Regions from separate parts of the Salipaludibacillus agaradhaerens genome, predicted to be linked through region 2. Evidence: riboswitches for the same ligand, from Rfam matches in the RefSeq annotation. Region 2 holds a riboswitch; each other region holds the start of a gene.

Region 1 (5,841 bases), 140 kb from region 2:
GTAAATGCTATCTGCTTCTTCTAGATCAAATCTTCTTAAAGCGTGGTTACATTGGATTAAAAGGTATTGTAATTCTTGCTCTAACGACGGAATAAATGCAAAATCTTGTTCATGTTTAGTGTGAAAAGCTTCTGCATCAGCTAAAGAGCTCTCTAACGAAAGTTGGTAAGCACCTAATAATTTTTCCACTCGCATAGAGTAATGATCATGATGGGTGAAGTAATCGGTAGGAACTTTTAAACGCAACGCTAGCAACCTTAGTATATCGTAGGAGGCGTCATATCGTCCACTTTCTATATTACTATAATGAGAAGGTGAGACGATGCCTTTACACAAATCTGTCTGTGTAAGTCCCTTTAATTGCCGATAAAACCTAATTCTTTTGCCAATATCCAATAAAATCCCCTCCTAACGTTGTTTAATGATATGTTTTCACACGAAACTTTTGGTAGTATTAAAATTTGTTAACAATTGCTTTGTTGAATCTAGCGGCAGCTTCAGCTGGTGAGGATGCCCCGGCTATGGCCGAAATGACAGACACGCCGTTGGCACCTGCTGCTAGTATAGGAGGAGTGTTATCAGCTGTGATGCCACCTATGGCAACGATAGGAATAGTCAACCCTCTTTGCCGGAATTCTTTAATTCTCTCAGGTCCACATACGTCATCTGCATCATCTTTTGAAGAGGTCTCATACATAGGACCAGTCCCAATATAGGTTGCCCCGTCTTTTATGGCTTGTTTTGCATCGGCTAACGTGTTGGCAGATACACCAAGAATCTTGTCTCTCCCAATTTTCTCTCGAACGGAAGCGGCGCTTTCATCACCTTGTCCCACATGGATGCCATCTGCATTAAGCTTAATAGCCAATGCTACATCGTCATTAATAATAAAGGGGATGTGATGTTCTTGGCAAATCGCTTGTAATTCACAGGCTAATGCCAGTTTTTTGTCCCCAGTCAGACTGTTTGTACCTTTTTCGCGAAATTGAAACATTGTAATACCACCTGAAATCGCTTCTCGTAAAATTGTTGGAAGTGGACGATTCACATTCGTGCTACCGCAAATGAAATAAAGACGTAAGCGAGAATTGACGTCATCTTGTGTGTACACGCTCATTCAGTGATCACCTCCAATTCATGTAATGGTTCATTGTAGAAACGTGGGGCAGCGTGATTCGTCGGGCCAGGCCCTTTGCCAACAGCAAAACCATGTTTAATCGCTACATGGATAAATGTCTTCGCTTCTTTAACAGCGTCTATTAAAGGGAGACCTTTAGCTAAATGAGCTGTAATTGCGGCGGCATATGTACAGCCAGTCCCGTGGGTATGACGGGTGTTGAGTCGTGGAACTGATAAGTAAACATAAGTCGTTCCATCATACAAGAGGTCAACAATTTTAGTTTCATCAAGATGATGACCGCCTTTAATTAATACGGCACGAGCTCCCATCTCGTACATCATTCTGGCTGCTTCTTTTCGTTGTTCCAAAGTGGTTAAGGAGCGACCAGTAATTTCTGAAGCTTCAGGAATGTTTGGCGTAATAATTGTTGCTAACGGAAATAGTTGTGTTTTAAGTGCCTCAATGGCATCGTCTTGGAGAAGTTTCGCTCCTGATGTAGATACCATGACAGGATCAATAACTAAATTTGTCCAATTATAATTAGCGGCTTTTTCAGCAACGATTTTAATCGTCGGTTCGTCAAATAACATGCCGGTTTTAACCGCATCAGCACCAATATCATCCGCCACAGCTGTAATCTGTTGCGAGATACCTTCGGGTGGGACAGGATACACCCCGCTGACACCTTGACTGTTTTGTGCGGTAATGGCAGTAATCGCACTCATACCAAACACGTCAAGTTCCTGAAAGGTTTTAAGGTCCGCTTGAATACCCGCTCCGCCTCCGCTATCAGAGCCGGCAATCGTAAGAGCTTTAGGTAACATTATGTTGTCCTCCTAAGAATGAATCGAGATGAGTTGCTCAATATCTTCTGGTTTTAAGTCATAAAGGGCGTCGAGAAAGTGCATTTGAAAATGGCCAGGCCCCATATTGTCACGACGTGTTGCAGCATGTTCAGCGGCTACCCCATAAAAGCCAATGGCAGCGGCGGCAGCTTCGACGACATTATCATGGACAGCGATAAAAGCACCTGTGACAGCACTTAATAAACAACCAGCTCCCGTAATTTTGGATTGAAGAGCATGACCATTTTCAACGGTGTACGTTATGTGACCATCGGTAATGACATCTGTTTTTCCGGTAAGTGCCGTCACGGTTTTCCATTTTAATGCAACATTTTTTGCAATCTCAGCCGCATCAGTTACTTCAGCAGTAGAATCGACGCCTTTCATTTTGACATTCTCGTCTGAAAGGTTAGCAATTTCGCTAGCATTACCCCGTATAAGCGTAATATCAAGCTCGTTTAATAATCGTTGGACCGTTTCTGTTCGATAAGGTGTCGCCCCAGCACCTACTGGATCAAGGATAATAGGAACGCCCGCTTTATTTGCTGCTTTACCAGCAAGTAGCATGGCATTAACAACCGGTTTAGTTAACGTGCCAATATTAATGACTAACGCTTGTGACACACTGGCCATATCGGCTACTTCTTCTTCAGCATATGCCATAACAGGACTGGCACCGAGGGCATAAAGGCCATTTGCTGTGAAATTTGTTACCACCACATTTGTAATGTTGTGGATAAGCGGAGATTTTTCTTGAATAATGTTTCGTAATTCATTAACAGGTAACATCTTCTAACCCCTTTCCTTATTTTACATCTTTTAGAAGTAAAATGAAACATAAAAAACCGTTCGCGCAGAACGAAAGGTGAAAAGAGTCGTTCCACTTTCCTACGCTGGCATGCTGTTCCAGATCAGGTTCAAAGGGATTAAGCAATCGCTTATCTCAGCCCGAAGGCACCCCTAGTGGTTAAACTATTGTTTTTTCTATCATCTCTATACTATCATAATAATAATTAGAGGAACAAAAAAATTGAGAAAGTATAACAAAAGTGAGGGCAATCATGACAAATTTATTCAAAAAAGCGGAAGCGTTTGTTCGGACATGCTATCAAGAGTTAGGAATGGAGGACAAAATAGAAGAGCGTCTTATGACGATAAAACAAGACATTCAAGAGACGAATTTTTATGAACATACGTTTACAGAGCTAGAGCATGGGGCTAAAATGGCGTGGCGAAACGCTAATAAGTGTATCGGTCGTCTGTTTTGGCATACACTTACTGTACGTGATGCCCGTTTGTGTACTGACGAAGAAGCGGTTTTTAACGAATTAACGACACATCTACACTTAGCAACTAACGGTGGTAAAATCAAACCAATGATGACCTTTTTTGCACCAAGAAAACACGGTGAAGAGCCTGTGAGAATACTCAACCATCAGCTTGTTCGTTATGCAGGTTATGAGGCCGGACCACATATAATAGGTGATCCAGCGTCGCAGTCATTCACAGCTTTATGCGAATCACTAGGATGGCGTGGAGAGGGATCAGCTTTTGATGTTCTGCCACTGGTGATTAAATTGGGTGATGGCAGTGTGAGATGGCGTGATTTGTCTGAGGACGAGGTACTTCGAGTGCCGATTAGTCACCCGGATACAGATAAATTAAATGACTTACAGTTAGAATGGTACGCCGTGCCAGCTATTACTGACATGATGGTTGAAATTGGTGGGATCGAATATCCAACAGTGCCATTCAACGGCTGGTATATGGGGACTGAAATCGGCGCGAGGAACTTTGCTGATGAACAAAGATATAATTTATTACCTATCGTGGCTGAGAAATTAGAGTTTGATATGACAAAGGCTTCATCGTTATGGAAAGACAAAGCATTAGTAGAGTTAAATCGTGCCGTGCTGCATTCCTTTCAAAAAAAAGGTGTCAGTATCGTCGATCATCACACGGCTGCTGAGCAGTTCAAGCAATTTGAAAAGCGTGAGAAAGCGAGCGGTAGACCCCTTACAGGAACATGGAGCTGGCTCATACCACCTCTATCTCCAGCTACGACCCATATTTTTCATCAAGACTACAAAGACGAGCTTGTATCACCTAATTTTCACTATCAAGAGCCGCTTTTTCAGGAAGATGGCTGTCTAAAATAGCTGTTTATACAAAAATCCAATCGGCATTAACTTAGTCGCCGATTGGATTTGATAATGACATAATCTATGCTTCTATCTTAAGAGTGGATGAGATACTCTTGAATATATACTTTTAATGTAAAATAATCGATTTCTTCTGGAAGAGCTTCTTTTAGAGGCTTTAGGCCATCTTCAAGGCCGATGCGATCTACAGCCTCTTCGATCAATTGGAGATGTTCCGTTTCTACGAGAGAAGAAAAATCTACATCGTAGCCTTCTTCAGCAGCTTGTAAAAGGTGACTTTTTGCAGTTGTTTCTTTTATATGACGTAATTCGGCAATCTCCTCAACTGTATGACCGTTTTTAAAAAGGCTGATTGTTTTTTCAAAACTCGGTGTCTTATCTTTAATCGTACCAACCCCGTCCCCACTTCCACTAAAAGTGTTTTCTTTTTCGTCAGGGTGGGCTGCCACATAGTCTTGAATAGCTTGAAGAAAAGGCTCACCGTAACTGTCTACTTTCATCTTCCCAACGCCTTTAACGTCAAGCAGTTGGGCTGCAGTTTCAGGGAGCTGAGCGCACATATCGTTGAGCGTTTTATCGGAGAAAATCATATACGGTGCAACATTGTGCTCTTTTGCCAGTGCAAGCCGCAGTTCGCGCAATGTATGGAAGAGCGGATGTGTTTTCGTATCCACTGACACAGGCTGCCGTATTTCTTTTTTAGTCACAGGTGTTTCTCCTTTTAACACTGGAACGGCATGCTCAGTCAATTGAAGAACAGGATAAGCGCCACCACTCATTTTTAAAAACTGAGACGCTGTTAAATAATCAATGAATTGGCTCACATCTTTTTGTGTCCGGTCCTTCATGAGCCCGTATGTTGATAATGTGTGTAGCGAGAAGTCTTTTACTTTTTTGTTAGCTGATCCTACGAGAACTTGGGCAACCATCGTTTTACCAAATCGTTCATTCATACGCTTGATGCAAGAAAACACCATTTGAGCCTCTCGCGTTACATCGACGGTTTCACGGTTATCCACACATTCGGAGCATTGACCACAAGGAGCGGCATCGCTATCACCAAAATAATGAAGGATATATGATTGTAAACAATTTTCCGTGTGGCAATAATTAACCATTGCTTGTAGCTTTCCGTATTCCTGTTCCTTCCGTTCGTCTTCCATTAAAGATTGATCAATGAGAAATTGTTGAATACGAATATCCTGCGGACTGAACAAAAGGAGACACTCACTTGGTTCCCCATCTCGACCAGCGCGTCCTGCCTCTTGATAGTAGCTTTCAATGTTCCTTGGCATTTGTGCGTGTATGACGAAACGAACATTGGATTTGTTAATTCCCATTCCAAAGGCATTCGTCGCAACCATCACCCGGGTGTTGTCATAAACGAATGCTTCTTGCATGTGCTGGCGTTCTTCGGCAGACATCCCACCGTGATATTTTCCGACAGCAACACCTGCGCGGCTGAGCTGTTGATGAAGCTTGTCAACTTCTTTACGGGTGGCAGCGTAAATAATACCTGCACTCGTTTTGTTTTGTTGGATATAGTCTTTAATATAGCTATCTTTGTCTATGCCTTTAATGACATGGAAGGATAAATTTTCTCTAGCAAATCCGGTCTGGACGACATGATGATCAGCCACATGAAGTGAAGTTGAAATGTCCTTTGTGACTTCAGGCGTAGCGGTTGCTGTCAATGCGAGTACAGTTGGTGTAC
Region 2 (5,841 bases):
GAGTATGGTATTGTAAACCATTATACCTCTTGTTTGTTAGGTGTAGAGTTGACATTATAAGTTAGTATGTTTAATCAACTACATATTAGAGCTTCAGTTTTAAACCTTCGTGCGTAGCTTTAAAACCTAGCTTCTCATAAAAGCGCAGAGCATCGGGACGTTGTTTATCCGTTGTCAATTGAACTAAATGGCATTTCCTTTCTTCTGCGCGCTTTATAGCCCAGTGAATAAGTTCTGTCCCTACACCTTTATTTCGAGTTGATGCGTCAGTTCTAACCCCTTCAATAGTGGCTCTCCATCCCCCTTGATGCGTTATATATGGGGTAAATGTGATTTGCATAACCCCGATAATGTCATTTTTTATACAAGCTATAATTAATTCATTATTTGGATCGGTTGTAATAGCATGAAATGCTTTAAGGTAACTTTCGGGAAGGGGGTGCTCGTTTCGCTCTCTTTGCCTACCTAATACATCGTCTGAAAGCATGGCCACAATTCTAGGCAAATCCTGTTCTTTGGCAGTTCGAAACGTTATGCTTTTAGTCATTGCAAAGCCTCCTCCATAGTGTGTTTCTTTAATAATTGAGTAGAAATAAAAGAATATAACTTCTTTTGTAAATAGTTGCTTGTTTTTAATCATAGTTTCTTAATATAAGGTTTAGTCCACAATGTAGTAATGCTGACAGTTATTTTTTACAGCGATTTCATAATGAGGTTTTTAAAGTATAACACGTCTAATATGAAATAGATTTCATTATATGCGGATGATAAAAAGTCACTGAAACGTAAGGCGGCGCCCTCCTGAGGAGGAAGCGCAGTCTGAAGTGAAGTCACATTCATTATTTGAACTTTCTATTTTATTTTCAATGATGAGATTCATTCAGTTATAGATGATGTTTATTATCTGATAAAAGCTGTATCACAATTTGCAAGAGCATCCTTTAACCAACGGGGATGCATCGTAAGTAAGTTTTGTGGAAGCTTGTTAGGATCATAGAATTGTACGGCAAGTGATTCATCAGAATGGCATTGTAGTTCTCCCCCAATTATTTCTGCAAGAAAACAAGTTGTAATAAAATGAACAGATTTCCCGTTAGGGTAGTTGAAAACTTGTGATGCCGGATCTGAATATACACCGATAAGCTTCTTAATTGTTACGTCTAAGTTAGTTTCTTCTTTCACTTCTCTGACAGCGGCCTCTGTCACAGTTTCTCCTATTTCTATATGTCCAGATGGAATGCCCCACAACCCCACGTCAGCCCGCTTCTGCAAAAGGACGTGGTTCTCTTCATTTAAAATAATAACAGCAACACCAGCTCTTAATTCATCGATGTGATGCATAAACTTAACGCCTCCTTTTAAATATAAAAAACGAGAAGAAAGGTTTACAGCGCATACTAAATACACTGAACCTTTCCCCTCGGACCTTTTATGTCAATAGGTGCCTTTTACATACGTAAAAGATGTAGACCTCGGTCACAGACCTATTTACTAGCGGAACCCTATCTACAGTTTTCCAGTTCTTCAATAATAGTTATGACATTGTTAACTGTTTACTATTTTATACTCTAAAAGGAAAAAAATAAAGGGATTTCAAGGAAAAAAACTTAAATGATTGATTTGAAAACATTTTTTACTTTTTTTAGTATAAGTAGTATAATGTAAGAAACAGAGAAAATTAGTATAAAAATGGGTGATAAATTAGTATGGAGTCAAGTTCATTACTGAGAGCATAGGAGGATAATAGATATAGATTGACAGATTATTATACATAATTAAAAAGTTAATGTTGCGGGGGAACGATATAGTTGAGAAGGTAAAACCTGACCCTTTGAACCTGATTACAGTTAATACTGACGTAGGGAGCAATTACATAAACCGTATGTATTGCAGCGCTTTCTACTATGACTATTAGGAAGCGTTTTTTAATATTTGTTTGCATCTATTTAAAATATTTGAGGAGGCTTTTAATATGAAAACAGTGCTTAGTATCGCTGGCTCCGATTGCAGTGGTGGCGCAGGAATTCAAGCAGATTTAAAAACATTTTCAGCTCATGGAGTTTTTGGGATGAGTGCTATCGTATCAGTCGTTGCTGAGAATACGAGCCGGGTCATTGATATACAGGATGTAACGCCTGATATGATTGAGAAGCAAATTGATGCTGTCTTTGAAGATATTGGGACAGATGCTGTCAAAATAGGGATGTTATCGACACCGCAGTGCATGAAAGCTGTTGCCAAAAAACTGATAGAATATTCACCGCGTAATGTTGTTATAGATCCTGTTATGTATGCAAAGAATGGCGCACCATTAATGGATCCTAATGCGGTAGAGACGTTGATTGACGTCGTTATTCCCCATGCAGATATATTAACGCCAAATATCCCTGAAGCAGAAAAAATAGCTAATGAAAAAGTGACGAATACGGCTGATATGGAGACTGTTGCCAGAAAAATTCACCACATGGGGTGTAAAAATGTTCTTGTCAAAGGTGGTCATGCTATGGGAGATGCTTTGGATGTGTTGTTTGACGGCGAATCATGCTATCACTTTAAAACACGTAGAATTGAAACGAAAAACACCCATGGAACGGGTTGCACTTTTTCTTCTGCAATCGCCTCTAATCTGGCGCTGGGAATGCCAGTAAATCAGGCGGTAGAACTAGCAAAAGAGTATGTGACGACAGCTATTGCCAACTCACTTGCTATTGGAAAAGGAAATGGTCCAACACATCATTTTTACGATTTATATAAAAATGGCCTTAAAGCGACTAAAAATGAAAGCTTAAAATAATGCGAACTAATCATCAACTTAACCCTTTGAATGGCTTCTAGTAGCTTATGAATCAAAAATTCAGTAGTAAGGAGACATGTTATATGGGAAAAAAAATATTTTTAGCAGCTCCGTTTAAAAGCTTAGTAGATAAAGAGACATCCATACTTGAAACTAACATGAAAAAGCGACTTATAGATTTAATAAATTATTTGGAGGATTTAGGATATGAGGTTCATAATGCCCATAAACGAGAATTATGGGGAAAGGAGTTTATGACGCCAGAACAGTGTACAAAAATCGACTATGATGAAATAGAAAGTTGTGACATTTTTATCGCTTTTCCAGGACTTCCAGCCTCTCCAGGGACCCATATTGAGATCGGATGGGCATCGGCATTTAATAAAAAAATGATCCTGTTATTGTTTGAAGATCTGGAGAATTACGCATACTTAGTAAGGGGATTGCACACTGTCTCAGACGTTAATTATATCGTCTATAGTGAAGAAGATTCTTATATGGACAGATTAGATGCGCTTATAAAGGAGATAGAAAATAATGAAGTTCAGTCACTTTGAAGAGGCTTACCTTCACACCATGGATCAAGTCTATTATTCTCCTGAGTATGAGAATAATCCGAGAGGATTTAAAAGTAAAGAACGATTAAATTGTTCATTTGAAATTAAGAATCCCATTGAACGAGTATGTTATAAACCATCTCGCCAAGAAAATATAATCTTCAATTTTGCTGAGGCTCTTTGGTATTTATCAGGAAGCAATAAGTTGGATTTTATTAGTTATTACGCTAGCAATATCGCAAAGTATTCTGCTGATGGTGAGATATTGACTGGGACTGCTTACGGTCCGAAACTGTTTTCATTTGGAGAGAACAAGATCAATCAATGGGAAAGGTTAATTAACGTATTAATAGAGGATAAAGATACGAAACGTGGGTTTATTCAAATATTTGATGCAAATGAAGATATTTTTTTACGCAATATTGATGTGTCATGTACGATAGGCTTACAATTTTTTCAAAGAGAGAATGACTTGCATTTATGTACTTTTATGAGAGCGAATGATGCGTTTCGAGGTATTGTAAGCGATATATTCTCGTTTACATTTATTCAAGAAATGATGGCGACGCAATTAGGTTTAAACACTGGTAAATACTATCACAATGTGGCGACGATGCATATATATGAGCCCGACAATCCAAAGGTTGAGAGTGTGTTATCAGATGAAACGAATACTTGTCAGTTGAATTATTCATTTCCGTCTATGCCACACAAAAATAATTGGGAGGATTTGAGGACAGTTATTGAATATGAAGCATTATTAAGAAACAGGGAACTGGCATTATCAAAGGAACAGATTGATGCTATAGAGATTGACGAGTATTGGAAACAGCTCATCACGTTGTTTGCTATCTATCAAAGCATCTATTATTCAAAAAAAATAGACGCACAGTTGTACCATACTCTGTTACCGATCTATCAATATTTTGTTAAAAATAAATGGGCAAGTCTTTTATAGGAGGATGAGATCATGGGGACGTCATGGAAATCATCAGATGTCACGGAAAAATTTAATGACTATAATGACATGCTTGAAGATATATTAGGGTTTCAAGTATTATTCGACGAAATAAAAGAAAGCAGCCAAGCCCATCATATACTTGATTATGGATGTGGGCCAGGGAAAGTAGCTGAACGATTAGCTGGACTTAACGAAAATTACCAAATCGTAGCTGTAGATGAGTCTAAAGGTATGGTAGACATTGCAAAAAATTATCGCCATAAAGAAAATATTGATTACCGGCTTATAGCCAATGATAATTTAAGTTTTTTACAGGATAACTCAATGGATATTGTGATCATTTGCTTTGTGTTTATAAATATATCGAGTGAAGAGCGGATAGGAAACGTCATTAAAGAAATTTACAGAGTTTTAAAACCTTCTGGAAAATTACTGATTTTAGATTCTAACCCAAATGCGATCGGCTATGAATTCTCAACATTTAGAAATGGTGTAAAAGGCAAGACCTATAAAAACGGTGATAAGAAACAACAATTTTTGCATATTTTAAATAGGCCTGACTTAGTTCTAGATGACTATTATTGGACACGAGAGTTTTACATGTCAGTTTTAGAGGAGGCGAGATTTAGCGAAATTGGTACATGTGAACCGACGATTGAGACGCTCACAGCTAGGAAAGTGGAACAGGCTAAACAGAAATACAATGTCACAGAATGGGGAGATGAAAAAGATCAAGCCCCCTTTATTATTTTTAAAGCGAAGAAAACGGACATGTAGCTAATAGATGTAAATTTAAAGGAGGATATATGATGAACAGGCTTTTATCTATAAAGGGAAAAATAGCTTCCATCATGAGTATACTCGTTTTCACAAGTATTTTTAGCTATTCGAGTCACGTTTACGGAGATGGCCAACTTACAGAAACGGAAGAGTTAGATTCATTGACTGTAGCTTTATATCCTTATGTGCCAGATTTGGAAAGGTTCGAAAAGGCGGTTGCCGAAGAATGGGCTACCGTTCAACCAGATGTGGCATTGAATTTTGTAGATTGGGATGGATATTCTTCGGATCCATATGAGGATTTAGATGTGTTTGTTTTTGATGCGATATACCTTTCTCATTTTATTGAGGAAGACTATTTGATGCCACTTACACATGATGAGATTGATGAAAGTTCAGATATTTTATCATTCGCATTAGATGGCGTCACAGTTAATGATCATGTTTATGCAATTCCACAGATCGTGTGCACGAACTTGTTATACACAAGAGCAGATGATTCATCCCTGTCAGAAGTGTCATCAGTTCCTGAGTTATATCAGAAGGTTGGGCCTAGACAATCTAGTGGCATTATTCCAGAGCATGGTGAAGGTCTGTTAATAGACATGTCAGGTAGTACAACGAAAGTTCTTATGTATCTTGATGCGCTCCTTGATACAACAGGCGTCTATACGGACTATGACGTTTTACCAGAATTAACTCACTTAAACAGAAGTGCGTTGAAGAGTCTTGTCATGTTACAACGAATG
Region 3 (5,841 bases), 390 kb from region 2:
CACAAGTAGCTCCTCCTATTTCAAGAGAATCTAGTAGACAATTTAAACAGGGTGTAACACCAGGAATAATGGTGAAGCTTAATCCATAGCTTCCAACACATGCGCCAAAGATCCAAGGAATATTGTACTTAATCGCTGTATCATTAATAATAAAACGGGTTTGAAAATTGTCGCAGCTATCAATGATTAAATCTACTCCTCTGATCAATTCCGCTAATTCCTCTACGCCAACATCTGAAACAAAGGCATTTATGGTCACTTCAGAATTAATTGCTTCTAATCTTTGTTTTGCTGCAATAGCCTTAGGTAATCTATTAGCCACATCTTTCTCATCATAAAGGGATTGTCGTTGAAGATTACTCATCTCTACGTAATCACGATCAACAATTGTTAATTCTCCTACCCCGCTTCTCACGAGATTTTCAGCATTAACACTCCCTAATGCTCCAAGACCAATACATAAAACATGCTTATTTTTTAATCTCTCTTGACCTTGTTCACCAATTGGTTCAAAAAACATCTGTCTTGAATAACGACTTGACATGGTTCCCCTCTCCTTTTAGCCGCCCCCAACGAATTGCACAATCTCTATTACATCTTGCTCAGAAATAACTGTTGTCTCTCGTTCATTTGTAGTTAATATTGAGCGATTCAGTTCAATGACAACTTGTTTATTACTTAATTTGAGATAATCAAGTAATTCTTCTGCCGTCATGCCTCGTGGCAGTTCTTCTTCTTTTCCATTAATGTGTACTAGCATGTGGCATCCTCCTCCTAAAATCTTTGACAGCTGAAAGCAGGTCAGCACTCTCCCATATCCCGGACATGACCGCAACACCTTTTGCCCCCATGTAAAAAACCTTCTTTACATTATCTGGTCTAATCCCTCCAATAGCAATAACAGGAATAGCCACTTCTTTAGTTATCTCTTGTAAAGAGGTCAGACCACGAGGTAAAAGAGCTCTTTTTGATGGAGAGTCAAAAATGTGGCCAAACATGATGCTGTCTGCACCGTTTTCTTCCTCTTTCATCGCTTCTCTTAATGAGTGAACAGACTTCCCTACATGTAAAGTGGGAAATGTTCGCTTAACATCCGCCGTATCAATACTTTGGTAATTAAGCTGAACCCTCTTTACTTGCTTTGTCAGAGCGACATCAACACGATCATTTACAATAATCTTGTCTAACTGGATGCCCGCTTGCAGCATATGATCTATGCAGTGAGACAGATCCTTCGCTGAAGTTGCTTTTTCTCTTAAATGAAAGTAATCAACATACGAATCAATTAAAGTAGCTTTTTCCACAAATTTTGTTAACGGCATTTTCCCATTTGAAATGACATGGATCTCGTTATTTATTAATGTCTTTTTCATATAAGCTGCCAGTCTTTCATTACAGGTGAATAATTGGCTTGCTGTAAATGTTCTTTGACTTCTTTCACAGATCGCTCATCAGAGATGTCAAATTGACTTTGTGTAACATCAGGTTCAGAATATCCGCCTACTACTGTCGAGGACTCTGCTGACATTTTTGTAACCCCAAGTGGAATCAAATTATTTCGCAATGTTGCTCGCTCTCTTGTAGAAAGGGTAATGCCAGCCCTCGGTAAAAATAATCTTGCTGCCACAATAGCTTGAACTAAATGTTTGTCGGTAATCATCACTTTCGGTTTATAGCTTCCTGCATGAGGGCGAAGCCTAGGAAATGAGACACTTACTTCTGTTTCAGGAAAGGTTTGTTGAAGGTATGCTGCATGGAGCCCTGTTATAAAGCACTCTTTTCGCCACTCATCAAGCCCAAGTAAAGCACCAATATTGACTGTCCTCATACCAGCAGCTGCTGCCCGTTCAGGTGTTTGCAAACGATAACGGAAATCTCTTTTTGGTCCAGCAGTATGAATCTCACTGTAAACCTTCTCATCATAAACTTCTTGATAAACGGTAACACCATCTATCCCTGCTTTCACTAATTTCTGATAATCTAACGTGTCCATCGGTTGAATTTCAATTGAGATAGACGCAAAATAGTCTTTTAAAATTGACATGCTTTCTATTAAATACGCCACTGAAGAATGATTTCTAGACTCTCCAGATAATAAAATAATGTGTTGAATTCCTCTATCGGAAATGATCTCTGCTTCTTTTCTTACTTCATCCATCGTCAGACGTCTTCGAGGAAAAGAATTATCTACACTAAAACTACAATATTTACAAATATTCACACAGTAGTCAGACAAATATAATGGTTGAAAAAGCAACATCGTTTTACCAAAATGCTGAACAGTTAACTGATGTGCTTTCTGAGCCATAACTTCTAAGTACGCTTCTGCCGCAGGAGACAGAAGTTTTAAAAAATCATGTTCATCTATTCTTGATTTAGTTAAAATCGTCTCAATCTCACTGGGAGATATTGATGCGAGATGATCAGCGATAGGCAACCCTTTTAAGTGTTGTAGTTTGTCATAAAAACTCACAATATGTCTCCTCTCTCCTGTTTTTTAAGAGCCATTTTCACAATACATACCACTAAATGTTTTTCGCCATTAGCTCTTCAGACAGTCAGCTGATCCTTCGGGGCATCATCTTTTACTGGATGCCTTTTTAGAGTGTGTGCAGAGACGATATAGCACGTTAGGCTTGTTCACGTTAAGATTTCAATTCTGCCGTTCATATAGCTTAATCTCATATTTGCCTCTTCATTTTTACAGGGAGCGATAATTTTTTAATCTAAAAACCCTGTTAATGGTGACGAAGCTTGAGCTTTTAAAGAGGTAGAGCCAAAACCTGATAAATAGCTTATCCTCCCTGCTTTAACTGCTAAATCAAATGCTCGCGCCATCTGAACTGGATCACCTGCTGTAGCAATTGCCGTATTAACAAGAACAGCATCAGCTCCCATTTCCATCGCCTCTGCAGCTTCTGATGGCTTTCCAATACCTGCATCCACAATAATTGGTACTGACAATTCATCAATCATCATTTGGATCATCTCTTTCATACGGAGTCCTCTATTGGACCCTATTGGTGATCCTAAGGGCATAACAACTTCGGCTCCCGCTTCTATCATTCTCTTACCTGCCATCAAATCAGGACTCATATAGGGTAGGACCACAAATCCCTCCTTTACTAAAGTATCTGTCGCCTTTAACGTCTCCTGGTTATCAGGTAATAAATATTTCTGATCTGAAATGACCTCAATCTTCACCCAATTTCCTAAGCCAGAAGCTCTCGCAAGCCTTGCGATTCTTATTGCTTCTTCCGCAGTTCGAGCACCTGACGTATTAGGCATCAGTATGATATTATCTGGTATTAATCTAACGATATCCTCTTCCTCGTTTTCAAAATTCACCCGTCTCATTGCTACAGTTACAACTTGAGTAGCTGCATGCTTAATCGCTTCCTCCATAACACGATGATCCCCATACTTGCCCGTGCCTAGAAACAAACGATTCTTAAGTTTTTTTCCACCAATAATTAGCGTGTCTTCATTCGTCATCGTTATATCACCATCCTTAATTTACTGCATTAAAAAAAGCGCCCTTGCAAAAAGGTGCGCTTAAATAAACATTAAACTCTTAAACTAACGTCTATTAAGCTTCCCTCCGCTGGTATTACCCATTTCAGGTTCAAAGAGTTGGAAAAATTCCTCTCAGCCGTCCTGTAGAACGGCACCCCTAGCTAGTAAATCTATTCATTTAAGTATGGAAAAAAAAATAAGTTCTACTGTTCAAAAAGATCTTCTTCAGTGATTCTTTTTAGAAATTGACTACTTTCTGACTCGTCCATCTCTAAATCAATTTCTTGTCCCGGCTGGAGAGACAATGCCAAAACACCTAAAAGACTTTTTGCATCAATCACCCAGTGATCTTTTTTTATAATAACCTTTCCGGAGACTTGACTGGCTTGGTTGACAAAAAAGCTTGCAGACTCAGCAAAAATAGGCTTTTTAACTGTTAACTTCATCCTTACACCTCCGTTCTGTTCTGCTCACATTATATCCAAAATTTGCCCAGATGCCAAGTGGAATTTTCCAATTGTATCTAATATTTAACCCTTTCTCAGCTAAAGTTTGATATGATGACATTAATAAGTCCATATGTATGAGGAATTTTTCTGTTATAACTTTTATTCCCACCCAGTGACTGACAAATATAAACATCGCTCCTTCATTCATGAGATTTCTTACACTTTCCTTGATAAGCGATAATAACGCAGTTTTCCTCTCCTATCATAAAACGAACCTTTAATCAGTGGGTGTATTGGTTCTTTCCCCACCAATTTGTAGTTGAGTCAATCAGGACTCTAGCGGCCGTTAGCTACCGCTAAATATATTTATCTCCCCTCTCATTTTTGAAGCGGGGGTTTTACGGACGATTATCTCTGATAAATTGAATGAAAGGATGACTTATCAACATGGAACTCATGCCTCAATCATTAAGAGAACATTTTAGACAAAAGAAAGCAAAGTTATTAGACATGAATAATTTTGTTTCAGCTGCTATTACAGTACCATTTATCGAACGGGACAATGAACTACATCTTGTATTTCAAATTCGATCACAACATGTTTCTCAGCCAGGGGAAATTTGTTTTCCTGGGGGAAAAGTAGAAGAGGGTGATACCTCTCTCAAGGAAACCGCTGTGAGAGAGTTAACCGAAGAATTAGGAATAGAAGAAAATAATGTGAGTATAATGGGGGAACTTGACTATATCGTCACACCTTTTAAATTAATCGTTTATCCTTTTTCAGGTATTATCTCTTCAGAAGCAACCTTCCAAGTGAGTAAAAAAGAGGTGGAAGATATTATTATAGCACCTGTAAGTGAATTACTAGTATTACCACGAGAAGAACATTATATAAGATTAAGTTTAAAGCCTGATAACAGCTTTCCTTATCATCTTATTCCAGAAGGAGAAAATTACAAATGGCGCACAGGTTACGTTACAGAACACTTTTATAACTATAATGGCCATATCATTTGGGGGTTGACTGCGAGAATTTTAACACATGTACTTGACGAGATAAAAGAAGCTAATACGTAACTAACTATATCCTAAACGGTAGCAATCAACTAAATTATTTACTGACTCAAAAAAGCATTTCGTACAATGGATTAAAAACTATGAAAACGAGTCTATCCTTTATGAAGGATAAACTCGTGGTAGGATCTATCTATTTATTAAGCTAGTCCTCTTCCTTCAAGAGCAACTGTTGCGTTTTAACTGCTACACCATGTAGGGAAACCGATAAGACTAACAATCCACCTACAGCTGCTAACAGCCAACCTTGTGACATTACTGCTTGTTTGGGCAAAACAGTACCGATCATCAAAAAACCAGAAAGGGCAATTAATATAAAAGCAAAGCGACGGTAATCGTCAACTTTATCTTTCAATTGCTTTATTTGACTGTCTGTCATGCTATTCACCTCAATCAACTTCAAGATTGTTTTAAACTAGATTAAGTATAACATGACAAAACAGTCGCTTACTCTTGTAATTTTTCCCTCTATTATTTTACGCCTTTACTTCTGGGAACACCGTAATTCTTCCAGCATTAGCATAACCATTTTGGCTGAATGGACTGACGCTTTAACGAGAAACTGATCGTACGATACTTTTGCATCTTTTCCTGCAATATCAGATAAAGATCTAATAATAACAAAAGGGGTTTGAAATTGGTGACACACTTGAGCAATTGCTCCAGCTTCCATTTCAGAGCAATAAGGATTGTTAAAACGTTGACGAATATCCTCTACTCTATCATGATCACTCATAAAAGAATCGCCTGATAATATAAGACCTTTCGCTGATTGTACACCTATTTCTGAAGCACACTCTTC

What was found. Region 2 has a riboswitch for thiamine pyrophosphate ahead of thiD (bifunctional hydroxymethylpyrimidine kinase/phosphomethylpyrimidine kinase). Riboswitches for the same ligand answer to the same signal wherever they lie in the genome.
Region 1: linked by a shared signal. The riboswitch ahead of thiM (hydroxyethylthiazole kinase) and the one ahead of thiD (bifunctional hydroxymethylpyrimidine kinase/phosphomethylpyrimidine kinase) in region 2 are both predicted to bind thiamine pyrophosphate.
Region 3: linked by a shared signal. The riboswitch ahead of BK581_RS05250 (thiazole synthase) and the one ahead of thiD (bifunctional hydroxymethylpyrimidine kinase/phosphomethylpyrimidine kinase) in region 2 are both predicted to bind thiamine pyrophosphate.

What each region holds. Positions count from the first base shown of each region.
Region 1 is NZ_KV917378.1:1,617,377-1,623,217, reverse strand. It holds gene BK581_RS07805 (helix-turn-helix domain-containing protein) at 1-396, opposite strand, end outside; gene thiE (thiamine phosphate synthase) at 455-1,117, opposite strand; gene thiD (bifunctional hydroxymethylpyrimidine kinase/phosphomethylpyrimidine kinase) at 1,114-1,944, opposite strand; gene thiM (hydroxyethylthiazole kinase) at 1,957-2,754, opposite strand; TPP riboswitch at 2,834-2,937, opposite strand; gene BK581_RS07785 (nitric oxide synthase oxygenase) at 3,027-4,124, shown strand; gene recQ (DNA helicase RecQ) at 4,202-5,841, opposite strand, start outside.
Region 2 is NZ_KV917378.1:1,478,119-1,483,959, reverse strand. It holds gene BK581_RS07215 (GNAT family N-acetyltransferase) at 86-547, opposite strand; gene BK581_RS07210 (NUDIX domain-containing protein) at 901-1,341, opposite strand; TPP riboswitch at 1,784-1,882, shown strand; gene thiD (bifunctional hydroxymethylpyrimidine kinase/phosphomethylpyrimidine kinase) at 1,973-2,794, shown strand; gene BK581_RS07200 (TIR domain-containing protein) at 2,878-3,351, shown strand; gene BK581_RS07195 (thymidylate synthase) at 3,332-4,309, shown strand; gene BK581_RS07190 (class I SAM-dependent methyltransferase) at 4,322-5,089, shown strand; gene bcmE (thiamine pyridinylase) at 5,119-5,841, shown strand, end outside.
Region 3 is NZ_KV917378.1:1,088,194-1,094,034, forward strand. It holds gene BK581_RS05230 (ThiF family adenylyltransferase) at 1-544, opposite strand, end outside; gene thiS (sulfur carrier protein ThiS) at 560-760, opposite strand; gene tenI (thiazole tautomerase TenI) at 744-1,373, opposite strand; gene thiH (2-iminoacetate synthase ThiH) at 1,370-2,473, opposite strand; gene BK581_RS05250 (thiazole synthase) at 2,722-3,495, opposite strand; TPP riboswitch at 3,580-3,685, opposite strand; gene BK581_RS05255 (HPr family phosphocarrier protein) at 3,720-3,962, opposite strand; gene BK581_RS05265 (NUDIX hydrolase) at 4,413-5,042, shown strand; gene BK581_RS05270 (YrhC family protein) at 5,185-5,418, opposite strand; gene mtnN (5'-methylthioadenosine/S-adenosylhomocysteine nucleosidase) at 5,524-5,841, opposite strand, start outside.